2 regions of the Shewanella sp. SW24 genome follow, and region 2 is predicted to be linked to the other one. Evidence: predicted binding sites of a transcription regulator. Region 2 holds the regulator's gene; the other holds the start of a gene.
What was found. Region 2 encodes LexA, which represses DNA repair genes until DNA is damaged. Its sites were predicted from a motif close to TACTGTATNNNNATACAGTA; they were not measured.
Positions count from the first base shown of each region.

Region 1: L5M17_RS07120 (DNA topoisomerase III) is a predicted target of LexA. The motif match lies at 13,720-13,739, and genes of this name have one in related genera.

Region 1 covers NZ_JAKKSH010000006.1:82,653-97,739, reverse strand. Annotated here, with positions in the region: gene L5M17_RS07165 (XdhC family protein) at 1-93, opposite strand, end outside; gene L5M17_RS07160 (methyl-accepting chemotaxis protein) at 415-2,154, opposite strand; gene L5M17_RS07155 (MBL fold metallo-hydrolase) at 2,300-2,944, opposite strand; gene L5M17_RS07150 (alpha/beta fold hydrolase) at 3,200-4,489, shown strand; gene L5M17_RS07145 (cytochrome c3 family protein) at 4,697-5,080, opposite strand; gene hutH (histidine ammonia-lyase) at 5,123-6,760, opposite strand; gene L5M17_RS07135 (flavocytochrome c) at 6,802-8,355, opposite strand; gene L5M17_RS07130 (sigma-54 interaction domain-containing protein) at 8,521-10,047, shown strand; gene L5M17_RS07125 (porin) at 10,163-11,332, opposite strand; gene L5M17_RS07120 (DNA topoisomerase III) at 11,581-13,707, opposite strand; gene L5M17_RS07115 (hypothetical protein) at 13,874-14,161, shown strand; gene L5M17_RS07110 (alanine/glycine:cation symporter family protein) at 14,429-15,087, shown strand, end outside.
Region 2 covers NZ_JAKKSH010000011.1:102,994-118,080, reverse strand. Annotated here, with positions in the region: gene L5M17_RS11180 (efflux RND transporter periplasmic adaptor subunit) at 1-1,023, shown strand, start outside; gene L5M17_RS11175 (efflux RND transporter permease subunit) at 1,033-4,173, shown strand; gene L5M17_RS11170 (ribonuclease T2) at 4,392-5,558, shown strand; gene L5M17_RS11165 (VOC family protein) at 5,635-6,408, opposite strand; gene mtr (tryptophan permease) at 6,558-7,814, opposite strand; gene plsB (glycerol-3-phosphate 1-O-acyltransferase PlsB) at 7,814-10,237, opposite strand; gene lexA (transcriptional repressor LexA) at 10,398-11,018, shown strand; gene L5M17_RS11145 (cell division inhibitor SulA) at 11,015-11,527, shown strand; gene coxB (cytochrome c oxidase subunit II) at 11,930-13,465, shown strand; gene ctaD (cytochrome c oxidase subunit I) at 13,475-15,067, shown strand; gene L5M17_RS11130 (cytochrome c oxidase assembly protein) at 15,069-15,087, shown strand, end outside.

The DNA of each region.
Region 1 (15,087 bases), on a different contig from region 2:
CGAACCTTGAATTTGGGTGATCACCGCAAGCACCCAAGCGTCATCCGCCAGTGGTAGCCAATGCTCTAGTAAATCTTCGATTTGGTGATCCATCCGCAAGGACTCCATTGGGTTAGGGAGATTTAAAAAATTTAATGCGCTTATCGCTATTGAAACTATCAACCGTTAATAACGCAGCTATCGACGTCTATTTGTCATCAAAGCTTGACGCAAGTTTTATCAGCAAATAAAACTGCTTCGTCAAACGCTCGCATTAAACATATGGACAACCAAGTTAGCAAAGGCGTGTGCGTATTGAAAGGAGTAATAGATTTCAAAAAGTGTTGAAGCATAAAATATGTTCAGGGGAAGTTAAAGAGGAAGAATTGACGTCCATGTCTGAGTGGCATTTGTTCGCAAATCAATCACATTTATCTAAAACTGGTATTCCCCCGCCTTAGTGCGCAGTATCTGGGATTGGTTGTCTAGACTAATGGATGTCGATTCAATCTGTTCGATAATCTGTGATACTTCACGGGAATTATCGCGGATCACCATCATGCTCGAAGCGATTTCTTTAGAAACCAAGGATTGTTCTTCGGTTGAAGCGGCAACCTGAGTATTGATCCCATGAATCGCTTCCGTACTATGGCGAATATCCTCAAATACTGCCACGATACGTTGCAGTTCTACCCCCGCCTTTTGCATTAGCGTCGCCGCTTGAGTCACTGATGTACCCACTTGATTGGTACGGCTTTGAAGGCTTGCGACAATATCATCGATTTCCTTGGTGGAATCTTGAGTGCGCTGGGCTAATGATCGAACCTCATCAGCTACCACAGCGAAGCCTCGTCCTTGCTCACCGGCCCGTGCGGCTTCAATCGCGGCATTCAGTGCCAGCAAATTAGTCTGCTCAGCAATCGCCTTAATCACACTCAACACATTGCTGACTTGGGTACTTTCGTTCACTAGATGTGACATAGAGTCTTGAGTATTCCTAAACTCAGTTTCTAATACCGACATGGCTTTCAACGCTTCCGATACTGTCTGTTTACCTACAGTGACATGCGTTTCATTTTCGGCGGCGCGGCTTTCAGCGTTCGAGGTGCTCTCACTTACATGCACTAAGGTCGTGGTCATTTCTTCCATCGCACTGGCGCTGGCGTCCAGTTCTCTCGCCACTCGATTTGAGCTTTCACGCGAAATTTGAATTGATGCTTTAGTTTGCTTCGCTAAATCAGCCACCTCTTTTGCAATACCATCCGTTGTCGATAATGAACTGGCAAGGGAAGAGATAAACAAGTTGATTTGATTAACGATTTCACCAATTTCCCCCTGAGTCGTAACAGAGATCCGCCGCGCAAGATTTTTAGAGCGCTGAATATCGAGCAATTCAACACAGGTCTGCACTAAGGGAGTCACAATCCTGCTCTTAACGATAATAAATCCGCCAACGGCGGCTAAAATCACGATAAATAACACCAGTTGGGACCAGTTTAATGCTGCATGCAGGGAATCGAGTCGGTTATTCACATCACCATCGGTACGTTTATCCAATGCTGTAAAAAACTCATCAATCGGCTGCATGATCTTAGCTTTTTCTCTGTGGTATTGGTCGCTATGTAATAACTCCCTCGCCATGGTTAAGTTAGGCTCACCTTTGATCGTGTAAGTTTGGGTGTTGGGGTCCATAAAAATACCTTTGACGGCATTCATGGCTTTCACTTCGAGGGCGACTAACGCATCTGAGTTTTGCTGGGCTTGTTCAAGGTAACGGAATTCTTCATCAGAAAAACCGAGGGACTTCATTTGCGTGTTTATCGCAATGCTAGCACCGTCGGGTTTTGGCTTATCGCCATAGCTCAGCACCAAATCCCAGTAAATCTGGTGATATTTTTCAGGTCTAGACTTCTCACCATTACGGATAGCCAAAATATCCATATACATTTTTTCGTATTTTTCATCACCCGTAACAGCGTAAGTTCGAGCGAGACGCGTTAGGTCATCAGAACTTTGTCTTAACTCATCGGCGACTTGATAGGACTGATATCGGACGCTAGCCGCATCATTAAAGAGATCGATTTTAGACTTAACATTGAAGCTCAATACCGCAGAAATCACGGCACTCGCGACTATGGTCGAAAAGACCACGCTCATCATTGTTTTTGTTTTCATACTTACCCCAGTAGACGGAAGAACTGCTTTAAGTCTAGAAGGAAAAACAGAAAACATAAAAAAGGTTGGTTTATTAGCTGAAATAATCATTTGATTTGCGAGTGATTATCGCTCACAAATCAAGCAATGCTGAATGGCGTCTCAATTACAGTAAAAGTTGGTCCGCGACAAAGGGGTTATGCTCGCGCTCTTCGCCAAAGGTCGACATAGGACCATGCCCAGGAATGAATTCAACCTCGGCACCTAAGGGCCACAGTTTTTCGGTGATCGAGTGAATTAAATCCTGATGATTTGATTGGGGGAAATCGGTGCGACCGATAGAACTTCGAAACAAAATATCCCCCACCCACGCCAACTTAGATTGGGCAGAGAAAAGTGCAATGTGTCCCGGCGTATGCCCAGGGCAATGCAGCACAGATAAACTTTGCTCGCCCACTTTAACAATATCGCCATCCTGTAGATATTGATCCGGTTCAAAGGCATCGCAATGGGGAAAACCAAAATTTTGGCTTTGCTTAGGTAAGTTATCAATCCAGAATTTATCAGCAATATGCGGGCCAATAATCGGCACATTAGCGGCTTTCGCTAGGGCTTTTGCACCACCGACATGATCGATATGCCCATGGGTAAGGAGGATTTTTTCAAGGACGAGTCCAAGTTTCGCCACTTCGTTTTGGATCCTGTCAATATTACCGCCAGGATCCACAACCGCAGCACCCTTGGTTTTTTCACACCAGATCAAGCTGCAATTTTGCTGAAAAGGTGTCACTGGAATAATCTGATACTTCATAGCTTCAATCTCGTGTTATCCATAAGCGATAGATTACGCTAAGAAACTCATCATGGCTCAAATTTATATCCAAAAAATTGATCTTCACCAAAAGCTAATCAAATAATCCTAGCTTACGACATAAACTATTTTGTCTATACCCAAGTTAGCTGAAGATACGCGTTTCAGGTAGCCTAGGTTACTGCATCTTCAGCTTATTTGGGTATACAATCTGCCAATCACAATAACATGATCCTCTGCCATTAAGGTTGTTTGATGAAACCCGATATTATTCTCGCCGGAGTGCTGGCGAAGAAACACACTTTTACCTTGCCCCTCAACTATCAAAATCCAATTGCAGAGCAAATCCAAGTGTTTGCCAGAGAACTCTGTAGCCCAGAAAACAAAGATAAAAAACTACCTTATATCGTATTTTTTCAAGGCGGCCCTGGATTTGCGGCCATGCGTCCCGCCAGCAACAGCGGCTGGATCCGCCGCGCATTAAAAGAATATCGGGTGTTATTACTCGATCAACGTGGCACAGGCTTATCAACACCGATTAATTACCAAAGCCTGCAACACTTAGATCCCGCAGCTCAAGCGGATTACCTAAGCCATTTCAGGGCTGACAATATCATTCGTGATGCCGAAACGATTCGTGCCCAGCTTTGTCCCGCCGATAAGTGGGCGATTCTCGGCCAAAGTTTCGGGGGATTTTGCGTGTTACATTATTTAAGCGCCGCCCCTCAAGGCGTCAGTGAAGCCTATATCACGGGTGGCATACCATCATTAACCCGTAGCAGCGACGACGTCTATCTTGCGACTTATCAACGCGTACTGGCGAAGAATAAACAATTTTTCCAACGCTTCCACGATGCTCAACATCTCGTCACTCGCTTAGCAAAACATTTGCTTGAAAATGAAGTGTATTTGGCAACGGGTGAACGCCTCACGGTTGAAATGCTGCAACTGCTGGGTATTAATATTGGAATGGAGCAAGGGCCTGAATCGGTTTATTATTTGCTTGAACAAGCCTTGATCAACACGGCTTCAGGGACAGTCGTTAACCCGTTATTTTTAAATCATTTCGGTCAAATGCTCGATTACAACACTAACCCGATTTTTGCCCTGTTGCATGAAGCCATCTACTGTCAACACTCGGCTTCACAATGGTCGGCACACAGGGTTAGACAGCAATTCCCCGCCTTTAACTATCAACAAGGTAAACCGTTTTTATTCACAGGTGAGATGATATACCCATGGATGTTTGACCAATTTAGTCACTTAGTGCCGCTTAAAGCCGCGGCAGAAATCCTTGCCCATAAATCAGATTGGCCAACACTTTACAATCTAGAGCAACTGGCACAAAACCGAGTCCCTGTTGCAGCGGCCATTTACAGTGAAGATATGTTTGTAGAGATGCAATACAGTTTAGAAACCACAAAACAAGTTGGCAGGCTAAAGTATTGGTTAACATCAGAATATGAACATAACGGCATCCGCATGGATGGAGAACGCATACTGGATAAGCTCATCAGCTTAAACCGAGGCGACACCCTAAGATAAATATGAGCTTTAAGGGCTAATTAAGTTAATGCTGAGATTATATGCCTGCTCCTCATCAGTTGAGTGATTTTGGCAAGCTTTAACGACCCATTTCCGTATGAGTAAACCGTTTTGGTTTACTCTTTTTTTTGCAAAAAATGCACTCACCTTCGGCGAGTGCATTGCCCAATAAAATAGACGACAAAGCAAAGTGACAAAATCTTAAAACTATCGCTTCATTTTAGGATAAGTAAATTCATGACATTGATTACAATAAACTTTGCTTTCTTTATGTTCTTGATGACAGTAGGTACATGGTAAATCAGAACCGTAATGTAAACTGTCATGGGGATTGGGCTCAACCGAATGCCCCGCGTCTTCAGGTCGCTTAGTCAGTTTAGCCACATCCTGAGGAGAACCATGGCAGTTAGCGCACACTGCGGCATCAGGTATGGTCTTACGCTTTACATCACCATGACAGGCAGTACAGTCGACCTGACCATTCTCACTTGTCATCACATCCTTATGATAATCCTTAATATTCATCGCATTTGTTGTTATTGGCAGCATGAACATGCAACCAAGTAAAAGTGTATATAAGGGTTTTAACATCAGACTCTTCCTATAGCGGGGCATACTGCCCCGCATAACATATTAATAATTTGCGATAAATTCAGTTGAAGTTTGGATATCAGGCGTGAATGGGCGATCTTGAGCAACAAATGGCACTTTTTCTCGGTAAGCCTTGTACATGGCTTCGGTCGCTTTACCTAAATGAAGATCTGGAGTGGCCAACTTACGTAAATCAATTGCTTGACTTGAATGCAGCAACTCTAAACCGTAGATCACACGTGTGTTGTCGACAATCTGGATCAAATTGTCCGCAGCAAGCTTCAGGTTAGTGAAAGTATCTTCAATTCCCCCCGCAATTGAAATCCCATCAAATGACACTGGGGTCGCCAACTGTTTATTACGAACCTGCATATCTACAAAAGCTTTTTGAATCGCGCCAAAAGCATGGCCATTATTACCTGGAGCACTTAAAAAGCGTGGCAGTTTAGTAAAGTGATCATCGGATAAGTGGATAGTGCGCATGACACTGTTATGGGATACATGCGTCAACGCCACGCTCAAGTTTTGTACTGCCAGTGCAACAGGCAAAGGTTCAAAGTTCGTGGTTGGGAACACACCACCTTGCCCTTCGACAATATACTTAGCAACCTGTGGAAACTTCGCATACTCATTCGATGCGCCAACAATAACTGCAGGGTTATCATCCGAATGATTTATTTGAATATTTACCACATAATTCAATTCTGCTAACGCTTGTTCAGCACTGGCTAACGTGTATGCTGTCGTTCGGTAACTGAGAGGGTCCTGCAAAGGACGTTCATCATTAAGCTGCCATAAATAACTGCCATCTAACTGTTTTAGAATGTCACTTGTGCTGGCTTTAATATAAGGGAAAGGACGAATATCATTGGTTTGTGGTAAAAATGGCGCCACGTTACCATTTAATCCCTCAAGGCTTAAACCAAATAGCGTTGGCGAGATAGAGAGTAATTGCTTGGCCTCACGGTAACCTTGCATCGCATAAGCAACTGAAAACGAATTGTTAGACAGAATTGATAGCGCATCTTTACCCATAGGCACAAGTGGTGTAATTCCGGCATCCGCCATAGCATCTTTACTGCTAACACGTTGTCCTTTGTAGAATACTTCCCACTCACCCACCATAGCTAACCCGACATGGGATGAGAGCAAAATATCCGCTTCACCTACAGTACCGTGGGCGGGGATGACTGGCGTTAACCCTTTGTTAAGGTATGCCTCATAGAGTTCAGCCACAACAGGTTGCACCCCTGTTTGTCCCGCGAGCATAGTATTTAAGCGTACCGCCAAGGCTAATCGAGTTAACCGAATCGGTGCAGCGTCACCGACTCCTGCACTATGAGCTCGAAAAGTGCTGTAGTTAAAGTTACGTGATGCCTCAAGCACTTCATCACTTAACTTGCCATTGGCATCAAATAACTTGTGATCTTTGTTCAAACCAACGCCCACAGTAAGACCATAAACAGGCTTACCTAAACGAGCAGCTTCCATCAACAAACTATTAGCTTTAACGAGTTGGGTTTTCGCTTGAGATGCAATCTTGACTTTAGCGCCATCGGCGATTGCCCATGCTTGTTCTTGCGTTAAATGTTTACCATCGAGGACAACGTGCTCCATCGCTAAAGCACTCCCAGAGAGTAGGCTTAAAGTAAGCGATGCCATCAACACTGATTTATTCATTACCATTCTCCAATACATTGTAATTTTTAATAAAAATCTAATTATGCTTGCTTAAGCACCGCCGCCTTTGCCGCGGCACAATTTCGGCCCGCGTTGCGACCAGTAACAACGCCCTCTGCGACAGCACAAGCGCCTAAACGGCTAGCACCGTGAATTCCTCCGGTTGCTTCACCTGCGGCATACAGCCCTGGAATGGCTTGGTTGGTGACTAAATGCAGTACTTCTGATCGGGTATTCACTTTAACGCCGCCCATGCAATAGTGAACTTTTGGCCACATACGAACGGCATACCAAGGCCCTTTATCTAGCACAATGGCTTCTTGCAGAGGACGTGCGAATTCTTTATCAACACCATTTTTTACCGCTTCGTTCCAACGGGCGACTTGAGCTTTTAGTGCTTTGGCTGGCATACCATAAATAGCAGCAAGTTCGTCTAAGGTTTCTGCTTTACTAATCACCTTATATTTCAGTCCCCAATCTAAGGTTTGCGCCTTACTAGCCCCTTCTGCATTAGTGAAACCAATAGGATAAACAGGCTGACCATGTTCATCACGGCGAGTCATGATAGCGTCAGCTCTCGCTTTACGATCTGCAAGTTCATTGAAAAAACGTTCACCAGTGCGCACATCCACCACAATACCGTGGGGATAGGTCGCAATCGTGTTGAACTGGGATGCAGTACCAAAGCCTTTTTCATCGGGAGATGCCCATGGGCCGAGTTGAATTTGGTCTAAATGAATAGGGTTAGCACCTAAGAGCATCATTTGCTTTAGGGCTTCTGAAGTTGCACCAGCATGATTGGTGGAATCTAAGTCGTTATTTAACTCAGGTAGTTGCATCATGCGATATTCAATATCGCGACCAAAGCCCCCCGTTGCCATGACAACACCACGGCGCGCGCCTATGCGACGTATTTTACCGGTTCGCTCATTAGGGAAATAAAAACCTTCACGAACTTCGACCCCAATCACGCGACCATCGAGATCTTTCACAAAGCTTTCGAGCTTGGTCTGATTTCTCATCACCACGCCTTTATCTCTCGCGGCGTTAATCAGCGGTCTGATAATACCTGCCCCTGAACTTTCAACGGTTTGCAAGACTCGTTGTATTGAGTGTCCACCAAAATGCTGTACAAAAGGTTTCCACTTAACCCCATGTTCAATCAACCACTGACAGGATTCAGCCGTGCCATTACACACCAGTTTTAACATCTCAACATCGTTCATGCCCCGACCTGCTCGCATCATATCGGCGACCATTTCATCGACAGAATCATTAATTCCGGCCTGTTTTTGCAACTCAGAGCCCGCCACAGCCATGGCACCGCCATTGATTGTTGAGTTACCGCCAAAGACAGGCATCTTGTCCACAACCATCACACTGACACCGACTTCCCTTGCTTGTAATGCTGCAGACATACCAGCAAAGCCGCTGCCGACGACCAGCACATCTACAATCTCGTCGAATGCTTCAGGAACAGCATCGCAACTTGCTGTTGCAGGTAAGGCTATTGCAGCCCCAAAGCCCGCAGCCATCACAGCCCCACCTTTTAGCAACTGCCGACGGCCCGTATCAATATCTTGAGTTTTACTCATGCTTACTTCCTTCAATAATGGCTGGAACTTGTCAGCATGGAAGTGCATGCGCTGTGCCAAGCACCTAAAAAGAGGTAATTAAGTGGGGAACTTTGATTAGAGGCACGGAATCACGAAATATAAAGATCTACAATCACGATACTTAATGATTAACATGAAATATCAATGGAAAAACACTTTTATCACGAATCGACACTGAGATTATGCAGTAGCCTACAACTCGAAAAGTCCCTGCAAAGTTACTTCGAGTTTATTCGGGATGAACTGCCTATTGATGGGCTATTTATTAATATTTTTCGCAAACAATTTAATGACATACAATTTATTGCTCATGTCAATGCTAACCAATCATGTACCTTAGATAGGCAAATATCTATCCCTGAAGAACTGGCTAAGTGCTTAGATGATCCTCAACGCCCACGCGTGAGAATTGTTAATGATATTGAGCACGACCCAATCACAGCTTTAGTTGCGCCTAAGGTGATCAGTGGTATTCGTTCGCTGATCATTTTGAGAATGTCTATCGAAAATACCCACCTTGGGATAGTCGGATTTTATGCCAAAACGACAGGCGTTTTTCGCCCTCGTCATGCTGATTTAATTGCTCCGCATATGCATGCATTAGCCTTAATCACTGCACTAAATCTACGCGGACGTAATTTACTTAAAGAAAATGAAGCACTCTCAAAGCAGAATGTGAGTCTTCGCAGAACACTGGATGTCCAGAATGGCGTAGTGGGAGCCAATTCAGGCTTGAAACACGTCATGCAGCAAGTGCAATCTATTGCCAAGATTAATACGACCGTCCTAATGCTGGGTGAAACGGGGTGTGGAAAAGAAGTGATAGCTAATGCTATTCACGAACTTTCTGAACGTTCGGATAAGCCCTTTATCAAGGTCAACTGCGGCGCCATTCCAGATACTTTGATTGACTCCGAACTCTTTGGTTATGAAAAAGGGGCATTTACTGGGGCTGAGTCCCGTAAAATTGGCTACTTCGAACAAGCCAATGGCGGCACTATCTTCCTCGATGAAATTGGTGAGCTACCACTATCCGCACAGGTTCGATTACTCCGTGTGCTTCAAAATAGCAGTATTACCCGTGTGGGTGGGCATGATGCTGTACAGCTGGATATTCGTATAGTGGCTGCCACCCATAGAAATTTACAAGCTATGGTACACAGAGAAATGTTTCGGGAAGATCTTTGGTATCGCTTAGCTATTTTCCCTATTGAAATCCCTTCATTAAGACAAAGACGTACAGACATTCCTTTACTCGTACAGCATTTTATCGAGCAACTGAGTTCAAAGTTCAACCTGCCTCAATTACCAAGAGTTACACCGGAACAATTGAATATTCTGAATCAATACGCTTGGCCAGGAAATGTCCGAGAACTCATTAACGTGCTCGAACGGGCGATAATACAACAACCTTCAGGACCGTTAGATTTTGGCTTCCTTGCTCCACATCAGGGTGAGGAAATTACGACCCAAGCAAATCAAACCGTTATCATAGATCCAAACTATGCGAGCGATAAACTTGTGCCCCTTGATGTTATGACCAGAAAATATATTAGTCATGCACTGAGGATTACAGGTGGAAAACTCTATGGTCCAGGAGGTGCGGCTGAGTTATTGGACATCAATGCCAATACCCTGCGCAGCAAAATGAAGAAACTGGGGATTGTATAATCTTTCAAGGCTAACGAGTGCTCTATAACAAAAATAGAAAGCATCGGTTAACAAAGTGCATAAATAACAAAGGTCACATAAGTGACCTTTGAAAAATTAATGATAACCATAGGATCTAGAAGAAATAACGGATTCCCACCGCATAGTTGTTATCTTGTAGATCTTCATAGGCTTTATCATCCATACTGCTGAAATCTATTTTGGCCTCAACGTACATAATTGTGTCGCGGCTATAGCGATAATGCAGACCTAACACTGCAAATTGGCGTGTCCATTTTCCTTGGATCGCAGTATCTACATCGGTATCAAGATCTTGATATGTCAGTAATACTGTTGGAACGAAACCATTATCATACTGATAAGCAACAATAAACTCTGCTCCAGTTGAATCATATAAATCTCCCCCCACTAATTCGTTTTGCTCACTCTTATGGGCGTTAAAACCTACGTATAAACCGTCAGCATCACGACCTGGAGCATATTGATAGAAACTACCGTATTGGGCGCCAATCCCAATAATTTGGTTAGTGTTATCAACCTCTTGGCCTGCAAGATTTCCGGTAAAATCACCACGATTAAATCCCGCTAGCACTTTAAATTTATCAGTAAAGTTGTAAGTTACACTTGCACCGTAGCTAGGTTCGAAACTCAATTCGGAACCATCATTCAAGGGAGCACCACTGCCATCATACAAGGCAACATCGCTATTTTGTTTAGAGGCATACTGCACTGCGACATGTAGATTACCAAAAGTATTACGATATTGCAGCGCAGCATCGGCACGTCCTGCCCCTGTTAAACCACCGTCACCGAAGGTATAGGCCCCCACTGACCACCCCGTAAAAGCATTGAGCACATCGGTTGTGTAAGCAACATCATAGTAAGCCCCCCATTGCTTACCAAAACTGATCTTTCCCCATTTCTCATGGGACATCCCTACATAACCCAATCGATTGAATAAAAAATCTGAATTTTTAGATGCAGATAACTGACCGCCACCTTGGCCTTGCGTGTATATAAGGCCGTCATCACTGGTCACCATATTGATACCCCATTCCGTATGGGCAAAGGAGCTCCAGCCATTTTTCTCTTGACGGTCGAAACGAAAACCAACACGAGAAAAATTATCTATAACGGAAGTTTCATGACCATCATTTAACGCGGCAAAACCTAACCAACCTATCATGTTAACGCTGTTAGTTTGGTCATTATACAACTCAACGGCTTGAGCAGTTCCCATTAACAATAAGCTTGGGATCATCAAAGCGAGCAATGTCTTTTTCATTTAATCTACCTTTAAATTCAGCGAAACCACATATAATTACATGATTTATTTAATATATTATTTTCCCCAAACAATACTAAGCAGGTTATATGCCACCGGGAGGAAAAGCTGAAAATCAAGGTGTTTTTTAGATACGGATCAGGCAATCTCGAAATATCGTGATTATCGGTTGTTAAATACCGTTAGATAAATTAAATGTCGTTATTACATCAAGAGACAATAACGACATATATGCAACAAGTGTGTCATTACACTGCTGTTGTAGATTTACGGCTATTAGAAGCTGAACGACTGGTTGATCGAGTTACCGAACTTTTGGAACTGGTCTTTTGGGAAGCATATTTGTTGGAACCATCGTTTTTTGTTGTACCTATACCTTTCGCTGAACTTGATTTTTTAGAGTACGACTTACGATAACCAGATTTATTACTTGCCGTTTTACGATAACCTTGGCCTTGTAAACCATTAAGCGCGGTTGGCAGTTGTGCGCCTGCATTCTGGATAAGCGTGGATAAGGTGCCGAGCAGTGGCTGCATAAAGGCTTGATAAGAGGTTTCTTTATGGCAAATGCCGTTCAGGCTCGCTTCCCAAAGCGCTGTCATATCCGGCGTAGTCGCACTCGCGGGCAAGCTGTTAATCAATCCTTTCCCCACGTCTGTCGAGACAATAGATTTACCTAGGCGTTGTAAAAAACCGCGTTTGAACAGCAATTCGATAATACCTGCACGGGTAGCCTCTGTACCTAATCCATCGGTTTCTTTAAGAATTTTACGGATCTCAGGATCGGTCACATAACGGCTAATACCCGTCATAGCACCGAGTAAAGTGGCATCGGTAAAGGCCTTTGGTGGTTGAGTATTTTTCTCCAACAATTCGCCTCGAGTACAATGCAAAGCCTGTCCCAATTTCAAAGGCGGTAATTGGCCGATAAACTCGTCATTCTCCTCATCGTCCTTACCTGCGCTTTCTTCCGTCGACTTGTTGCCACTCGCCTTACTGCCATTAGGCTCTTGGCGGGCAAAGAGTTGCTTCCAGCCGAGGGATTTATCCTGACGCGCCTTGGTATTAAATAAGCCCCCCTCGATTGTCACTTGCACTGTGGTTTCACTGTAACAATAAGCCGGATAAAACTGGGCTAAGTACTGGCGAGCAACATGAAGATATAACTGCCTCTCACGCTGACTCAAGCTAGATAAGTTAGCCGTCTTCGCTGTGGGGACGATTGCGTGATGGGCGTCCACTTTTTTATCATCCCATGCTTTAGATTTAAGACGGGGATCGGGTGCATCAGCACCTTGCAATAACTCAGCAGCGCCGTCACTTATCGCCTTAAGAACCGAAGGCGCAAGGTTATGTTGCTCAACGGGTAAATAACGACTGTCGGAGCGTGGGTAAGTAATGAGTTTATGGCGTTCATACAAACTTTGGCAGGTATCGAGCACATCCTTAGCACTCATACCAAACCGTTTAGCCGCATCAATCTGTAACGCGGATAAGCTGTAGGGCAATGGTGGATTCTGTTTCTTGTCCTTAGCCACTAATTGAGTGACTAAGGCGGGTTTATCACTGATGCGACTCACCACATTTTGCGCTAACCCTCTCACTAACACTCGTCCTTCTTCATCCATATAAGGCTGACAAGCTTCGCTAGGTTGCCACTTGGCGCTGAAAGTTTCTTGCTTCTCGGTCGCCAAATGCGCTAGTACTTCATAAAAAGGCTTAGATTGAAAGTGGGCAATCTCTTCATCACGGCGCACCACTAGCCCAAGCAATGGCGTTTGTACTCGGCCGACGGATAACACGCCTTGATAACCGACCTTTTTACCTTGGATGGTGTACGCACGCGTCATATTCATGCCATAGAGCCAATCGGCACGACTGCGGGCTAAGGCTGATGTGGATAAAGGAATAAACTCGCGATTACTGCGTAGCTGCGTTAGAGCTCGTTTTACAGCTTGTGGGTTTAAGTCACTGATCAGTAAACGCTGAGTTTGATGTAGCTTGTCCCCCGTCACGCCAAGATAGGCAATCACTTCATCCACGAGTAACTGCCCTTCACGGTCGGGATCGCCCGCATTAACCAAGGTGTTGGCTTGTTTGACTAATCGTTTTAGCACTGTGAGTTGGCTGCGGGTCGCAGCCTTAGGTTTTAGTTGCCACTTGTCTGGCACTATTGGCAAATGCTCGAATTTCCAAGACTTAAATTCAGGATTATAGGCATCAGGTTCTGCTTGCTCGAGCAAGTGACCGACACACCAAGACACACAATCGCCATTGGCGGCTTCGATAAATCCATCGCCTTTTTTATGGGGTTTAGGCAATACATCGGCAATGGCCCGCCCTAGGCTAGGTTTTTCTGCGATATAGAGAATCATACAAACACCAAGCACTGGATATAATTACAGTATAATTTAGCCCAAACGCCAGTTGAGTGCAAATTTCTGTAGTAAACCGAGCTTAAATGTAAAAGCTTAAGTGTAAATTCAATTGCGAATGATTCTCAACAAGGCATAAGATACACTAAATAACTAAGGAGTGACTATGAGACAGTTTGCAATAAATGCGCGACAGGCTATGACAATAACTCCAGTATTAATATTAAGATTCAATCAGTTATTGATATTCCATAGCTTAATGTTACTCGCAATAAGCATGCTCACCAGTACCTGGCTGGGACAAATGAAAATCATCGATATGCCGTTAGCATGGGGATTCATTCTCGTCATTCCTATTGCTGTGAGTTTATCTCTATTACTCAGCCATCAAATCACGCGCCATAGCTTAAGCAGCTTATTCGGCGTGTGGATGCTACTTTGGGTAATGGGATAACTGACATTCATAATAAATCACTACCGTATTTCGAGTTAACTCGCCCCTCCGCTCTATTTATCCATGCTAAAACTCAATTTCAAAACACATTGGTTTCAAATATTTAACACTTTAACTATGAAGCTCCCTAAAAAATAGTTATGTTGAGTATCTTGGATATTTACAAAAAATGTCTTAATCAAAAGTGAATGTCCTAACTCAACATCTGTTGAATAACCGTAAACCTAAAAACTCTGCTAAAACAACACAATAAAGGAATCGGAGTCTATGAATGAGATTGTCAACGCGATCAATAGTGTAATTTGGAGCCCTGCACTTATTTTTCTTTGCCTAGGTGTCGGGCTCTATTTCTCCCTTCGCACTCGATTTTTGCAGCTGCGCCATCTGCCAGAAATGATCCGCCTGATGTTTGATGGTAAGAGTACTGATGCGGGAGTGTCGTCTTTTCAAGCACTCGCGATGACATTAGCGGGCCGAGTCGGTACAGGTAACATTGCAGGGGTTGCCACAGCAATCACCTTTGGTGGTCCTGGCGCTTTATTTTGGATGTGGATGGTTGCCTTTCTCGGTGCCAGCTCCGCTTTCGTTGAATCTACCTTAGGTCAAGTCTATAAAGAAAAAATCAATGGTGAGTATCGCGGTGGACCTGCTTTTTATATTGAAAAAGGCTTAGGCATGAAATGGTATGCATGGGTATTTGCAATTGCGACCATATTTGCCTGCGGGATCCTGCTGCCGGGCGTACAAGCTAACTCGATTGGTTCAAGTTTAAAAACCGCTTTCAACATAGATCCTAATGTGACTGCAGCCATACTGGCTATGCTTCTAGGCTTTATCATTTTTGGCGGTGTAAAACGTATCGCTCACTTTGCCAGTGCCGTCGTCCCCTTTATGGCACTGGGTTACATCATAGTGGCTTGTGTCAT
Region 2 (15,087 bases):
GAAACGGGCGGCAATACCCAAGAAATCAATATCAATGTTTCCGGCAGTATGCAGCAAGCGCTGGCACTCAAAGTCGCCAAGGTTGAACGCGACACACTGTGGAAATTTGTCGAAACCGTCGGTCAAATCGATTACGACGAAAGCCAGATCACCCATATCCATGCCCGCGTCACTGGCTGGATTGAAAAGCTCATGGTCAAATCCGTGGGGGATACCGTCAAGAAAGACCAACTGATCTACGAGATCTACTCTCCCGATTTAATTAACGCCCAAGATGACTACCTGCTCGCCATGGACACAGCCAAAGCAAACGGCCAAGGCCGCTACAAAGATTTGGTGCGCAATGCGGGTTTACGCTTATCTTTCCTCGGTTTTAACGATAAGCAAATCAATCAATTAGCCGAGTCACATCAAACCCAGTATCGCGTACCTTTCTACGCCAAAGAGGATGGCATAGTTAAAGCCCTCGACGTTCGTGATGGCATGTACATTCAGCCTTCGACCGAAGTCATGTCCCTAGTGGATCTCTCTAAGGTATGGGTGATTGCCGACGTATTCGAGAATGAGCAAAGCTGGATTGCTAAAGGTCAAAAGGCCGAAATTGCCGTTCCCGCCATGAATATCAGTGGCATCGAAGGCACGATCGATTATATCTACCCTGAGCTTGACCCAGTCACTCGCAGCCTGCGAGTTCGAGTGGTTCTCAACAATGCCGACGTAGATTTAAGACCTAAAACCCTCGCGAAAGTCTCGCTATTCGGTGGCCCGAATAAAGATGTGCTCGTGATCCCGCAGGAAGCTTTAATTCAGACGGGTAAAGAAAACCGCGTGATCGTCAAACAAACCGATGACAGCTTTACCGCCAAGGCCATCACAGTCGGCATGATGAGCCAAGGTAAAGCCGAGATTATTTCAGGCCTGAATGAAGGTGAACGGGTGGTGATTTCGGGGCAATTCTTACTCGACTCCGAAGCCAGTCTCAAGGGCAGCTTAATGCGTTTAAGCAGCGGTCATCAGCACTAGGAGCGCGTTATGTTGAAATATATTATCGAGGCGTCAATCAGGCAGCGATTGATGGTGCTGATTATCGCCATCATGATCACTGTTTGGGGCGTACAGGAGCTGCGCAAAACGCCGCTTGATGCGCTGCCGGATTTATCCGACGTACAAGTGATCATTAAAACCCCTTACCCGGGCCAAGCACCAAAATTGGTTGAGGAACAAGTGACTTATCCCTTGTCGACTGCCATGTTAGCCGTACCTGGCGCCAAAACCGTACGTGGTTATTCCATGTTCGGCGACTCCTATGTGTATGTGATTTTTGAAGATGGCACAGACATCTACTGGGCGCGCTCGCGGGTACTCGAGTACCTGAGTCAAATTAGCAGCCGTTTGCCCCAGGGTGTACAACCTTCACTCGGCCCCGATGCATCTGGTGTCGGTTGGGTGTATGAATATGCGCTGGTCGATCGCTCTGGCAATTTAGATTTATCACAACTCAAAAGTCTGCAGGATTGGTATCTCAAGCTAGAGCTGCAAAGCGTGGCAGGCGTGTCTGAAGTTGCCACCGTCGGCGGCATGGAGCAAACCTATCAGATAGTGCTTGAGCCGGATAAAATGGCGATCTATAAACTCGATATCGCCAGCATTAAACAAGCGATCGATAAAGCTAATAGCGAAGCTGGCGGCTCAGTGATCGAAATGGCCGAAGCCGAATACATGGTGCGCGCCAAAGGCTATCGCCAGACGCTAGAGGATTTTCGTGAAATTCCCCTTGGTATCACCAGCCCTTCTGGTACAGGTTTATTACTCAAAGATGTCGCCACTGTGCGCAAAGGCCCAGCCTCACGCCGCGGTATAGCCGAACTCGACGGTGAAGGTGAAGTCGTTGGCGGAATTGTGGTGATGCGTTACGGCGAAAACGCCTTAGCGACGATAGATGCGGTGAAAGCTAAACTCGAAGAACTCAAAGCGGGCCTGCCCGATGGGGTTGAGATTATCCCAACCTATGACAGATCCCACTTGATTCTTAAGTCCGTCGACAACTTGTTTAGCAAGGTCGTCGAAGAAATGTTGGTGGTTGGCTTAGTCTGCTTACTGTTTTTGCTGCATGCGCGCTCCACACTCGTGGCCGTGATAACCCTGCCGCTATCCATCCTTATCGCTTTTATCGTGATGAATAAGATGGGTGTGAACGCCAATATCATGAGCCTTGGCGGCATCGCCATTGCTATCGGCGCCGTGGTGGATGGCGCGATTGTGATGATCGAAAACCTGCACAAGCATTTAGAACATTTCAAAGCCAAACATGATCGCGAGCCCGATACTAAGGAGCATTGGCGCATCGTCACCGAAGCGTCGATTGAAGTCGGCCCTGCGTTATTTTTCTCATTGATTATTATCACCTTAAGCTTTGTGCCTGTGTTCGCACTCGAAGCGCAGGAAGGTCGATTATTCGCGCCACTGGCCTACACTAAAACTTTCGCCATGGCAGCGGCGGCCTTTTTATCGATCACCTTAGTGCCGATTTTGATGGGTTACTTTATTCGCGGCAAAATTCCCAGCGAACGCAGCAATCCTCTCAGTCGCTTCTTGATCGCGCTTTACCAACCTTCGCTCAAACTGGTGCTTAAATTTCCTAAAGTCACCCTGATGTTAGCGTTAGTCGCGCTGGCCAGTGCTTGGTATCCCATGACCCGCATGGGTAGTGAGTTTATGCCCGCCCTTGAAGAAGGCGATTTGCTCTACATGCCAACGGCATTGCCCGGTATCAGTGCCAGTAAGGCCGCCGAAGTCTTGCAGCAAACCGACCGCTTGATTAAAACCGTGCCCGAAGTGGCCCGCGTGTTTGGCAAGGTAGGCCGCGCCGAAACCGCGACCGATCCCGCGCCGCTGACCATGCTTGAAACTACTATCATGCTCAAACCCCATGAGGAATGGCGTGAAGGCATGACCTTAGATGGCATCATTGCCCAACTACAGCAAACCGTCAAAGTACCAGGACTCACCAATGCTTGGGTACAACCCATCAAAACCCGTATTGACATGCTCTCGACGGGGATAAAAACCCCCGTCGGTATTAAGATCACCGGCGCCGATGTCAACGAGCTGCAAAATCTAGGGGCAGAAATAGAGGCCATCCTCAGTAGAGTGCCACACACTAAGTCAGCCTATGCTGAACGCAGTGGTGGCGGGCGTTATATCGATATCACCCCCAAACTCGATGTGGCCGCACGTTACGGTATGTCACTGCAAGATATTCAAGATGTCGTGCGTTACGCCATTGGCGGTATGGATATTGGCGAGTCGGTACAAGGGGCTGAGCGCTATCCCATCAACCTACGTTATCCCCGTGAGCTACGCGATAATATCGAAAAGCTGCGCGAACTCCCTGTGATCACTAAATCGGGAAATTATCTACCACTGCGAAATTTAGCGGATATAGAAATCACCGATGGCGCACCTATGCTCACCAGTGAAAACGGTCGCTTAATCTCTTGGGTGTTTATCGATATTGAAGGCACGTCTATCGGCGAATATATTACGACCGCCAAGAAAGCTTTAAATGCCGAACTCAAGGTGCCCCCGCGCTACAGCTACACTTTTGCAGGGCAGTACGAATATATGCAGCGGGTAGATGCAAAACTTAAGCAAGTGATCCCTATGGCATTAGCCGTCATCTTCATCCTGCTGATGATGACCTTTGGCTCCACCATTCAGGCCAGTATTATCATGCTCAGCCTCCCCTTCGCGTTGGTCGGCAGCACTTGGCTGTTATACCTACTGGATTACAACATCTCAGTGGCAGTCGCCGTCGGTATGATTGCCTTAGCGGGTGTAGCCGCCGAGTTTGGGGTAGTAATGCTGGTGTATCTCAATAACGCCATCAAGCACAGACAAGAGAAAGATAATTACCACAGCGTCAGCGACTTAAAAGAAGCGTTAATGGAAGGTGCCGTTATGCGGATCCGCCCCAAAGCCATGACAGTAGCGACCATCTTCTTCGGTCTACTCCCCATTATGTGGGGTGCAGGATCGGGTAACGATGTGATGCAGAAAATTGCCGCACCTATGGTCGGCGGCATGGTTACGGCCCCATTACTGTCACTGTTTGTACTACCCGCACTTTATCTACTGATTTACTCGCGTAAATTAAAGAAAGACGCGGCGTAATTGAGTGTACGGCGCTAGAACACCGATAAAAATCCCCTCAAACCATTAAAGTTTGAGGGGATTTTCTCATTCAATCAGATTAAAAATCTAATTTTACAACAGTGCCATATACCACTCTGGGTAAAATAAGCCTCTAAGTTTATAGCGCTTATGTGTACCATTGACTCAGTGCCACACAGAATTGACTCAATTCACTGCCGCAGGAAGGATTCCATCACATGACCAAGTCATTTTGTTTAACCATCAGCCGGATATGGCCGCAAGCACTTTCCCTTAAAACCCCATCACGCGCATTACTTGCCGCATTCGGTTTATGCGCTGCGCTCATCATTACAGCACCCGCCTTTGCCGCACCCGCAACCGGTGAATTCGTTGCCGACAAACGCTGTGAGCTATTTCAATCGAAAAATAAGCAGACGAATCCAGACCAATGGCAGAGCAATATTGGTGAGCGCTACCCTGTACTTGAAATCCTCGGCAATAGTGCTAAACCTGATTGGCTAAGAGTGCGCACCAATGCGGTGAAGTCTCCCATGCGTTGGATCAGCGGCGATTGTGGTCAATATCTATCTAATGTTGCTGACAGTAATTTATCAACACCTGCAACGGCGGCGGAACCGGCGCAAACCACCACGGCATCGGACATCAAAGCAAAAAGCCGAGATAGCCTTAAAGAGCATGGTACCCCAGAGAAACGCCAAGGAAATCAATGCCGAATCGGCGGTGAATTTGACGCCAACGTGCTGGCATTAAGCTGGCAAAGCACCTTTTGTGAACTCTATGGCCGCCGTAAAGCCGAATGTCGCGCCCTCAGCCAAACGCCAGAATCGAGCCAATGGCAACACTTCAGCCTGCACGGACTGTGGCCGAATAAACAACAATGCGGCACGCGATATGGCTATTGCAGCACAGTCAAACTGCAACCGAATGATTTCTGTACTTATCCAGAGTTTGAACTGAATCCATCGGTGCGCAAAAATTTAGAAGAAGTCATGCCAAGCGCCCAATATGGCACCTGTTTAGAACGCCACGAATGGTGGAAACACGGCACTTGCCGTAGCCAAGACCCTAACGAGTACTTTTTATTGGCAACCCAGCTGACCCAAGCGGTCAATGCCTCGGCATGGGTACAAAAATTTATTCATGACAACATAGGTAAGAGTGTCAGTAAAAGTGAGTTAAACCAAAGTTTTGATAGCAGCTTCGGTCAAGGCGCTCACACTAAAATGAGTCTTGAATGTGGCAAGGGATTACTGAGTGAAATCCGCATTAACTTGCCCGAAGTCATTAAAACTTCTGACTCCTTACCTAGCCTACTCGCCAAAGCCAATAAGGCCTCAAAAGGCTCCTGCCCTGAAACAATCATGATTGATAACGCTAATTAAACAAATAGTTAGACAAATAAAAACGGCGATTTAGCGTCGCCGTTTTTAACCTTAATGACAGTCCTTAATATGGCTGTCACATCTGATTAAGCTTGATCACCGCAAAGGTAGCGCCTTGGGCGTCAGCAATGACAGAAAATCGTCCCACATCAGGGATATCACTAGGCGGAATGCACACTTGCGCGCCTAAGCTTTGGGCTTTCTCAGCAAACGCATCGCAATCCGCCACCACAAAATAGAGCAGCCAATGGGGAGAGATATCGCCCCATTCGGGCATTATCGTCATCATACCGCCGATGGATTGCCCATCAACTTGCCACTCAGAGTATTCGATGTCTGGCATATCGCTGGGCGTGTTTGTCCAAGGGAATATTTTGCAGTAAAAGGCTTCTTCAGTACGCGGCTCTTTGCAAGCCAGCTCAACCCAGCAAAGGGTATTGAGTTCACCCTGACGGCGAGCACCTATGTGGTTCTTCGCTTGCCACAGTGCAAAACGTGCGCCTTGTGGATCGCTCACCTGCGCCATCACGCCCGCATCTCCCACAATATGCGGCCCCATGTGCACTTGGCCGCCCGCAGCTTGAATCGCTGCAATGCTGGCATCCATATCATCCACGGCAAAGTAGACACGCCAATGACTGGGGATCTGCGACTCAGACTCAGGGATTTGGTACATGGCGCCTAAATCATCACCTGCTAAATTGAATAGCGAAAAATGACCTTCTGGGATAGGCATGTCAACTGAGTTCCAACCAAATAACGCTTGATAAAATGCCTTAGCAGCTTGCCAATCGTGGCTTGCGAGTTCAACCCAACATGCATGTCCTTGTGCGTACTGAGTAATTTTCATCATTGGCTCCTTCATTTTTACAATCATTCGAGTTAAGCCTGAGTTCGGGCTTCTGTCCAGTATCGGGATAAAAAAGATCTGCAGGATTAAAACTCAATGGCCAAATACAAAAAAGCCCTCACGCAGAGGGCTTAAATCATCGAAACAAATTAAGAATACTGAGGCAGTAAATTTGCCATCGCGAGCAGATGACAAGCACCCGTGACTATGCCAAATAGCACCACAAGAATAATCAGCGGCGTACCGCCTATCACTCTAAAACCTGTGCTCTCGGGGAATAACTGCCGTGATTTATAGGCCATCAGCGCCGGGACGATTACCGCCCACACTGTCGCCGCTAATGCCGCAAAGCCAATCGCCACTAAAAAGCCGTCGGGGAACAGTAATCCTAAAATCGTCGGCGGCACAAAGGTCACTAACGCGGTTTTCATCCGGCCAGAGCGCGAATCGTCAAAACCAAACAAGTCGGCGAGATAATCGAACAAACCTAAGGTCACCCCTAAGAAAGATGAAGCCACGGCTAAGTTAGCAAACAGGGTCAACATACTGTTTAACCAGCTACTCGCCATCACCTCAGACAAAGCGCCCACCAACACACCCATATTGCCGCCTTGGGCAATAATGTCGATAAACTGGCTGCGGGGAATATTGCCCATAGTCGCCACTAACCAACAGGCATAAATCACCAGTGCGATAAAGGTGCCGACGAAAATCGCCTTGATAATGGTGGAGGAATCTTTGCCGTAATACTTCACTAAGCTGGGAACGTTACCATGGTAGCCGAAGCTGGCGAGACCAAAGGGCAGCGCCGCCCACAGATAAGGTGAAAAGCTGTTATTACCATCAGGTTCGAGCAACTTAGTCACATCAATTTCGATCAATAAATTGCCGACCGCGAGGAAGAAGGTAATGATCATACCGCCGAGCATAATCGTGGTAATCCGATCCACGGCTTTAGTACTGATCAATACTATACTCGCCAATACTATGGCAAACACCAGCCCTGACACGCTTTGCGGTAACTCAATTCCCATGCCCTGCAAGCTGTGATTCACAATCGAACCACCGCCGCTGATATAGGCATAAGTCAAAATATACAACACGAAAGCAATAGAAACGCCGTTCACTATCCGCCAAAACTGCCCAAGAGTTTGCTTGCTTAAGGTATCGAAGCTAGCACCGGGTTCGAAATGTAAATTGGTTTCGAGCAACAATAAGCCCGACATCAACATGCAAAACCAAATGCCCAATAACATCAAAATCGAATAGCCAAACCACATACCTGCACCGACCACGGGCAGAGAAAACATCCCAGCACCTACGGTCGTGCCAGCAATAATCATGGCACCACCAAGCAAGGACTTACCTGCGGGCTTATGCTTAGCCGCATTCATATGATTTGCCATTAAACTGTGTGCTCCGCGGTGACACTCGCCACTATCGTTTGTCTCACTGACGGACGTAATAAGCTATTGGCCTGATCTCGTATGCGATTAATATTGGACTTATCTTCACTATCCGCCAGATATCCCAATTCTTTAAGCTTCACGCTCAAAGTACCGTAGAGTTTTTTATCGTAGAACTCAGGCGCGGTAATGCCATGTAAAGCCCCTAAACGCTGGGCGAGTAAATGGCTCTCAGACTCAAGTTCTGAGCGCTCCATCTTAGGTCTGTTCGCTAACAGATTGAAAATAATAGCGTAGCGTTGCAAAGTTTCACTCACTGAACTGGCTAACAACAATAATTGGCTTGAGTGCTCAGGCACGACAGCTAAAGTATCTGTCTCAACCACTAAACCTTGCCCAATCAGGAAATCCAGCACTTGCTCAACATAGGCTGGTAAGTCTTTAATTCCCATGAAGAGTTCGGCTTTCAGCAGTGGATAAAAATCGGCAACGATTGAAACCACTTGCTGGCGCAGGATCTGTTCATTGTGGGTTAAACAACTCGCAATTAATGAAGGAACAATAAATAAGTGAATGATATTGTTACGATAGTAAGTCATAGACACTGCCTGACTCGCTTCGATAGACACTATTTCCCCTAAAGGATCGGCACTAACAACAAACTTGTTCAGCTCTAAACCTTGCTGCACTAAATGCTTACCATCACCTTCCGCAACAGATGTATAAGAAGTGTAAGGCACTTTTTTGAGTAGGGTCAGATACAAATCAAGCTGACGCTCCAGCAGACTACGTTCTAAGGCGTTTTGATCTGTCGCCAGTAAGACTAAGCTAGTCAAAGTCACCGAACTCGCGGCTGCGGCATCATTGATACGCGTCATCACCCGATTAGCCAGCACGTTTACCGCTGGAGTTAACCAACTTGGTTTCTGCTCGGGATCATCGGCCAACTCAGCACGCCAGTTTGGCGCACGCTCATTTAAGAAATTTTGTAAGGTAATAGGCTCGCCAAAATTCACGTAACCTTGGCCAAAATTACCTAATTTGCGAATGGCACCGAACACCTGCCACACAGATTCTTTTTTCTTTTTCTTACCGCTTAACTCTTTATGGTAAGTCGCCACTTCCATCACATGGTCATAGCCTAAATACACAGGCACAAGTGTGACAGGACGTTCAATACCGCGCAGTACGCTGTTCATCGTCATGGCGATCATGCCAGTTTTCGGCGCCAACAGACGGCCAGTACGTGAACGGCCACCTTCGGAGAAGTATTCCACCGAATAACCTTTAGCAAACAGCTGATCTAAATACTCACGAAATACTGCGGTATACAGCTTGTTGCCATTAAAACTACGGCGGATAAAGAAGGCACCACCGCGACGGAACATAGGTCCCGCGGGCCAGAAGTTGAGGTTGATGCCAGCAGCAATGTGCGGCGGAACCATGCCTTGATAATACAAAATATACGATAACAGCAGGTAATCCATGTGGCTGCGATGGCAAGGCACATAAACAATCTCGTGGCCATCGTGATGCAGCTGGCGAACTTGCTCGGCGCCTTTAATGTTGATCCCGCTATAAAGCTTGTTCCACAACCAAGTTAAGAAACGCTCGGCAATACGCACTAAACTATCTGAGTAATCGGCTGCTATTTCATCGAGGTACTCAATAGCCGTCTCGCGCGCTTGGGTCTCAGAAATCTTTTTACTGGCGGCTTCTTCTTGAATCGCTTTGCGCAGCGACTCAGATTTGAGTAACGAATGAAACAGTGCTTGGCGGTTTGGCAGCACAGGCCCTGTCATTACCTTACGTTGACGACGGAAATGCACGCGCGCAACCCGTGCTAACTTATGGGCAATCCCCATGTCGGTGCCATGTTCGTCAGCCATGTAACGCAGGGATACGGCATTCGAAAACTGCACGAAGTTATGTCGACCTAAGAACAGAATCATCAAGCACTTGCGCAGCCAAGTCGGGTTTTCCCGCTCAAATACGGCCGCCTTCATAGTGTCGTCTTCTTTCCCTGGCGTTCGACCCCAATACAAGCTCACGGGCACAAGTTGAATATCCAATTCAGGACGTTCCTTATGCACGGCTAACAAACGCATAAAGCATTCGAGGAAAGGCTCATTACCAGCACGTTCGCCAAACAGTGGCTTACGTCCTTGAAGACAGACAACCCGAGGCGCAGTCACACCATTAGCCACTAGAGGCTCATAAGGGCTTGGTAAACCTAACTTAGCCGTTATTTCGCTCAAAGCAGCTATGTCACTGAGAGATTCTGTTTTCATCACATAAACAAGGGGTCTGGAAGCATCCAGATTCAGATCGGCAAAGGGATCCTGAGGTACCACAATAGTGTGCACTAAGTGTTTTTGGATCCAACGTAATGATTTCAACCAAAGAGAGTCGTGTTTAGGCATTATTCTTATGCAATTAAGTGCGTTTACTAGCCCGATAGAATACCAGACTATGGGCAATATTCGCTAATTCTCTCCAACATAGCTAAAAAGTGGTTAATACTTGCGCTGCAAATAATACTGTATATACTAACAGTAACTGTATAGAAAAACAGGAAACACCATGAGACCTTTGACGCCACGCCAAGCTGAAATTTTAGAGCTAATTAAACGAAATATTGCCGATACTGGCATGCCACCCACTCGGGCAGAAATCGCAACCCGTTTAGGTTTTAAGAGCGCCAATGCGGCTGAAGAACATCTTAAAGCGTTGGCAAAAAAGGGCTGCATTGAGATCATGCCAGGCACATCTCGAGGCATTCGTCTGCCTGCGGAAATCGAAGATTTGACTGAAACAGGTTTACCGCTCATCGGCCAAGTGGCCGCGGGTGAACCTATCCTCGCCCAAGAACATGTTGAACAGTACTACCAAGTCGACCCAAGCATGTTTCATCCCGCCGCCGATTTTTTACTGCGAGTAAAGGGCGACAGCATGAAAAATATCGGTATTCTCGAAGGTGATTTGCTGGCAGTTCATAAAGTAGAACAAGCTAGAAATGGTCAAGTGGTTGTCGCTAGAGTCGATGACGATGTCACTGTTAAACGTTTCGAAAAAAAAGGTAATGTAGTCTATCTACATGCCGAAAATGAAGATTACTCCCCGATTAAAGTGGATTTAGGCTTCCAAAGTTTAACAATTGAAGGACTCGCCGTCGGTGTGATCCGTAATGGAGATTGGCTATGAATAAACTACTTGGCAATGCCCCCCGCCATCCGGGCCTGTGGCTCGATGAAGTCCGTGATGCTGACTATGACTGGCACCATGCGCCCATCGCCTGCATGCCAACTAAGACTCAAGGTCGCCAAGAATTAATTCATCTGAGTGCACAACTCGCTCAGTTAAGCCAACAGGGCCGTTGGTTAGTGCTCATCAACCCTCCAAGTATTGGCTACAAGCAAATGCTCGCCAGCGCAGGTGTGCGTATGGATAGAGTTTTGCTGGTACATGCTAAAGATGAAGTCGAAACCCTGTGGGCGATGGAGAAAGCCCTAACAAGTGGTACGTCCAGTGCAGTCATTACTTGGACTCAATCATTGGATGCGCGGGATAATCGACGCCTACAAATCGTGGCTAAAAGTGCCCGAGCTATGGGCATAGTGCTTGAAGACGTAAACAGTCACTTACATGCCGACGTACGCATTGAGCAAGGCAATCTCTTCGGTCAGCAATCTTTTTTTAGCGCTGTACACTAAATATTCATTTAATTTTTACCTTGAAAGCCGCCTCACCTATGAATGTGAGGCTTTTTTTTGGCAATTTTTCAGATAATTAGATAAATAAGTGATCTTGATCAATATTTAAACAGCAAGTATGGTTGGTTAAGTCGGTGATGATATATCACCTTCCGTGGTCAATGAATCGAGTATTTATCGAACTCGAAGCGCCACTAAAAATAGAGAACAGATTTATTTCAGCAGTATGTGCCAGCGTGGCTAATTACCAGCAGTAACAATACTTGATTAAAAGTAACAGCCGCCAACGCACGTTGAAGTCAAAAAAGCTTTTTTGGGAACTGAAGAGTTTGCATAGAGTTGAGACTTACTGTGTTGCTCTTCTTTGTAGTTGCTATTCGCAATTGGCAGAGGAGAAGTCTTGTGAAGCAATTGTTGTATTGTTTACTCGTGGTGCTTTTCGCACCACCGTTGACCGCCGCGGACATGCGGTTCAACATGACCCCTGGCGTGACCGAGATCAGTGGCAAGGTTTATCACTTGCACATGACCATCTTGTATATCTGCTGCGCAATAGGCCTAGTGGTCTTTGGCGTCATGATTTACGCCATGATCAACCACAGAAAATCCAAAGGCGCTGTCGCGTCCCACTTTCACGAAAGCACTAAAGTTGAAATCGCTTGGACGATTCTGCCATTTATCATTTTGATCTTAATGGCGATTCCAGCGACAAAAACTTTAATCGCAATGGAAGATCCCAGTAACGCCGATCTCACCGTAAAAGTCACGGGTTCCCAATGGAAATGGCATTACAGCTATTTCGATCAAGATATTGATTTTTATAGCATACTTACAACACCCAGAGCACAAATTGAAGGCACCGAAACCAAGGGTGAAAACTATCTATTGGAAGTCGATAAACCGCTCGTTCTACCGATAAACCGCAAAATCCGCTTTCTGATGACTTCAGAGGATGTCATACATTCTTGGTGGGTGCCCGCCTTTGCCATTAAGAAAGATGCCAACCCTGGATTTATCAATGAAGCTTGGACTCGCATCGACAAACCCGGCATTTACCGCGGTCAATGCGCCGAACTCTGCGGAAAAGACCATGGTTTTATGCCTATCGTAGTACAAGCGTTACCCGAAGCCGAGTTTGAGGCTTGGGTCACAGAGCAAAAACAAGCCGCAGATGCTGCGGCTGAAGCCGCTCAAGCCGCTTTATCACAAACCCTAAGTAAAGAAGAGTTGATGACTCTAGGCGAACAAGTTTACCTCGGACACTGCGCAGCCTGCCACCAGCCCAATGGCGAAGGGTTGCAAGGCGTATTTCCGCCCCTTAAAGGTAGCCCGATTGCAACGGGACCACTCAGCGGTCACCTTGAAATTGTGCTCAACGGTAAAACGGGTACTGCCATGCAAGCGTTTAGTAAGCAATTGACTGCACAAGAAATCGCGGCAGTGACTACCTACGAGCGTAATGCTTGGGGCAATAATACTGGCGATGCAGTGCAAGCCAAAGACGTCAACGAGTACATGAACGGCAATTCTGCACAAACATCCGCCGCGGTACCAAGCGGTACAACCCCGACACCCGCGCCTGCAAAAGACGTCTCAGCTGCAGTAGATCCCGCAAGCCTCCCCACACTCCGCCATGACGCCCTCATGGCCGAAGGTGAAACTGTCTACGCGACCTTCTGTGCTGCCTGCCATCAAGTGACAGGTGCAGGAATACCACCCGCCTTCCCCGCGCTAGTGGGTAGTGCTATCGCCATTGGACCAGTCGCCAATCACATCGATATTGTGATGCTCGGTAAAACAGGCACGGCTATGCAGGCATTTGGCAAACAGCTTAGCCCACAGCAACTTGCAGCAGTCATTACCTATGAACGCAATGCTTGGGGCAACAATACCGGCGATACAGTGCAACCTGCTGATATCGCAAGTCATGGACAGTAGGGGATAATGATGAGCACAACGACTCAAGATCAAACCGCAGCCCATGATGACCATCATCATGGTGCGCCAAAGGGCATCATGCGCTGGCTGCTAACCACCAACCATAAAGACATAGGTACTTTGTATTTATGGTTCAGCTTCATTATGTTCTTAACCGGTGGCGCTATGGCCATGGTGATCCGCGCTGAACTCTTTCAACCTGGATTACAATTGGTCGAGCCCAACTTTTTCAACCAAATGACAACTGTTCATGGGCTGATCATGGTATTCGGTGCGGTAATGCCAGCCTTTACAGGGCTCGCTAACTGGCTGATCCCTATGATGATAGGAGCGCCCGATATGGCGCTGCCACGGATGAATAACTGGAGTTTTTGGATACTCCCCTTCGCCTTCACTATCCTTCTCAGTTCGCTATTTATGGAAGGTGGCGGACCTAACTTTGGTTGGACCTTCTACGCACCACTATCAACAACTTATAGTCCAGATAGCACGGCGCTCTTTGTATTTTCTATTCACATCATGGGGATAAGTTCGATCATGGGCGCGATCAACGTGATTGTGACCATAGTGAATTTACGCGCGCCAGGCATGACATGGATGAAGTTACCATTGTTTGTCTGGACTTGGCTTATCACGGCATTCCTACTGATCGCGGTTATGCCCGTACTCGCGGGCGCTGTGACTATGGTGCTGACCGATAAGTTTTTCGGCACGAGTTTCTTCGATGCGGCTGGCGGCGGCGATCCTGTGATGTTCCAGCATATTTTCTGGTTCTTCGGCCACCCTGAAGTTTACATCATGATCTTGCCGTCCTTTGGCATCATCTCTGCCATAGTCCCAGCCTTCAGTCGTAAACCCTTATTTGGCTATGCATCCATGGTTTATGCTACGGCTAGTATTGCAATTCTGTCGTTCCTCGTGTGGGCGCACCATATGTTCACCACAGGTATGCCAGTGTTTGCCGAGCTGTTTTTCATGTATTGCACCATGTTGATTGCAGTGCCAACAGGAGTGAAAGTGTTTAACTGGGTTGCCACTATGTGGCGCGGCTCACTCAGCTTCGAAACGCCCATGCTGTTTGCTGTAGCCTTTATCATACTCTTCACTATTGGCGGTTTTTCGGGATTAATGCTCGCCATTACACCCGCCGACTTCCAGTACCACGATACTTATTTTGTTGTGGCACATTTCCATTATGTACTCGTAACTGGTGCGATTTTCTCCATCATGGCAGCGGCCTATTACTGGCTACCTAAGTGGACGGGGCACATGTACAACGAACGACTGGGACAATGGCATTTCTGGTGTTCGGTGATTTCAGTCAATGTGCTATTTTTCCCGATGCATTTCCTTGGGCTGGCAGGAATGCCAAGGCGTATCCCTGACTACTCGATTCAATTTGCCGATGTTAATCAAATCGTCTCGATTGGTGGGTTCGCCTTCGGCTTATCGCAATTGATTTTCTTAGTATTAGTAATTAAGTGCATCCGTGGCGGCGAAAAAGCCCCCGCTAAACCTTGGGAAGGTTCCGAGGGTTTAGAGTGGACATTGCCAAGCCCTGCACCTTACCACTCCTTCACGACACCACCTGAGGTGAAATGAAATGGCAACCCAACACCAGC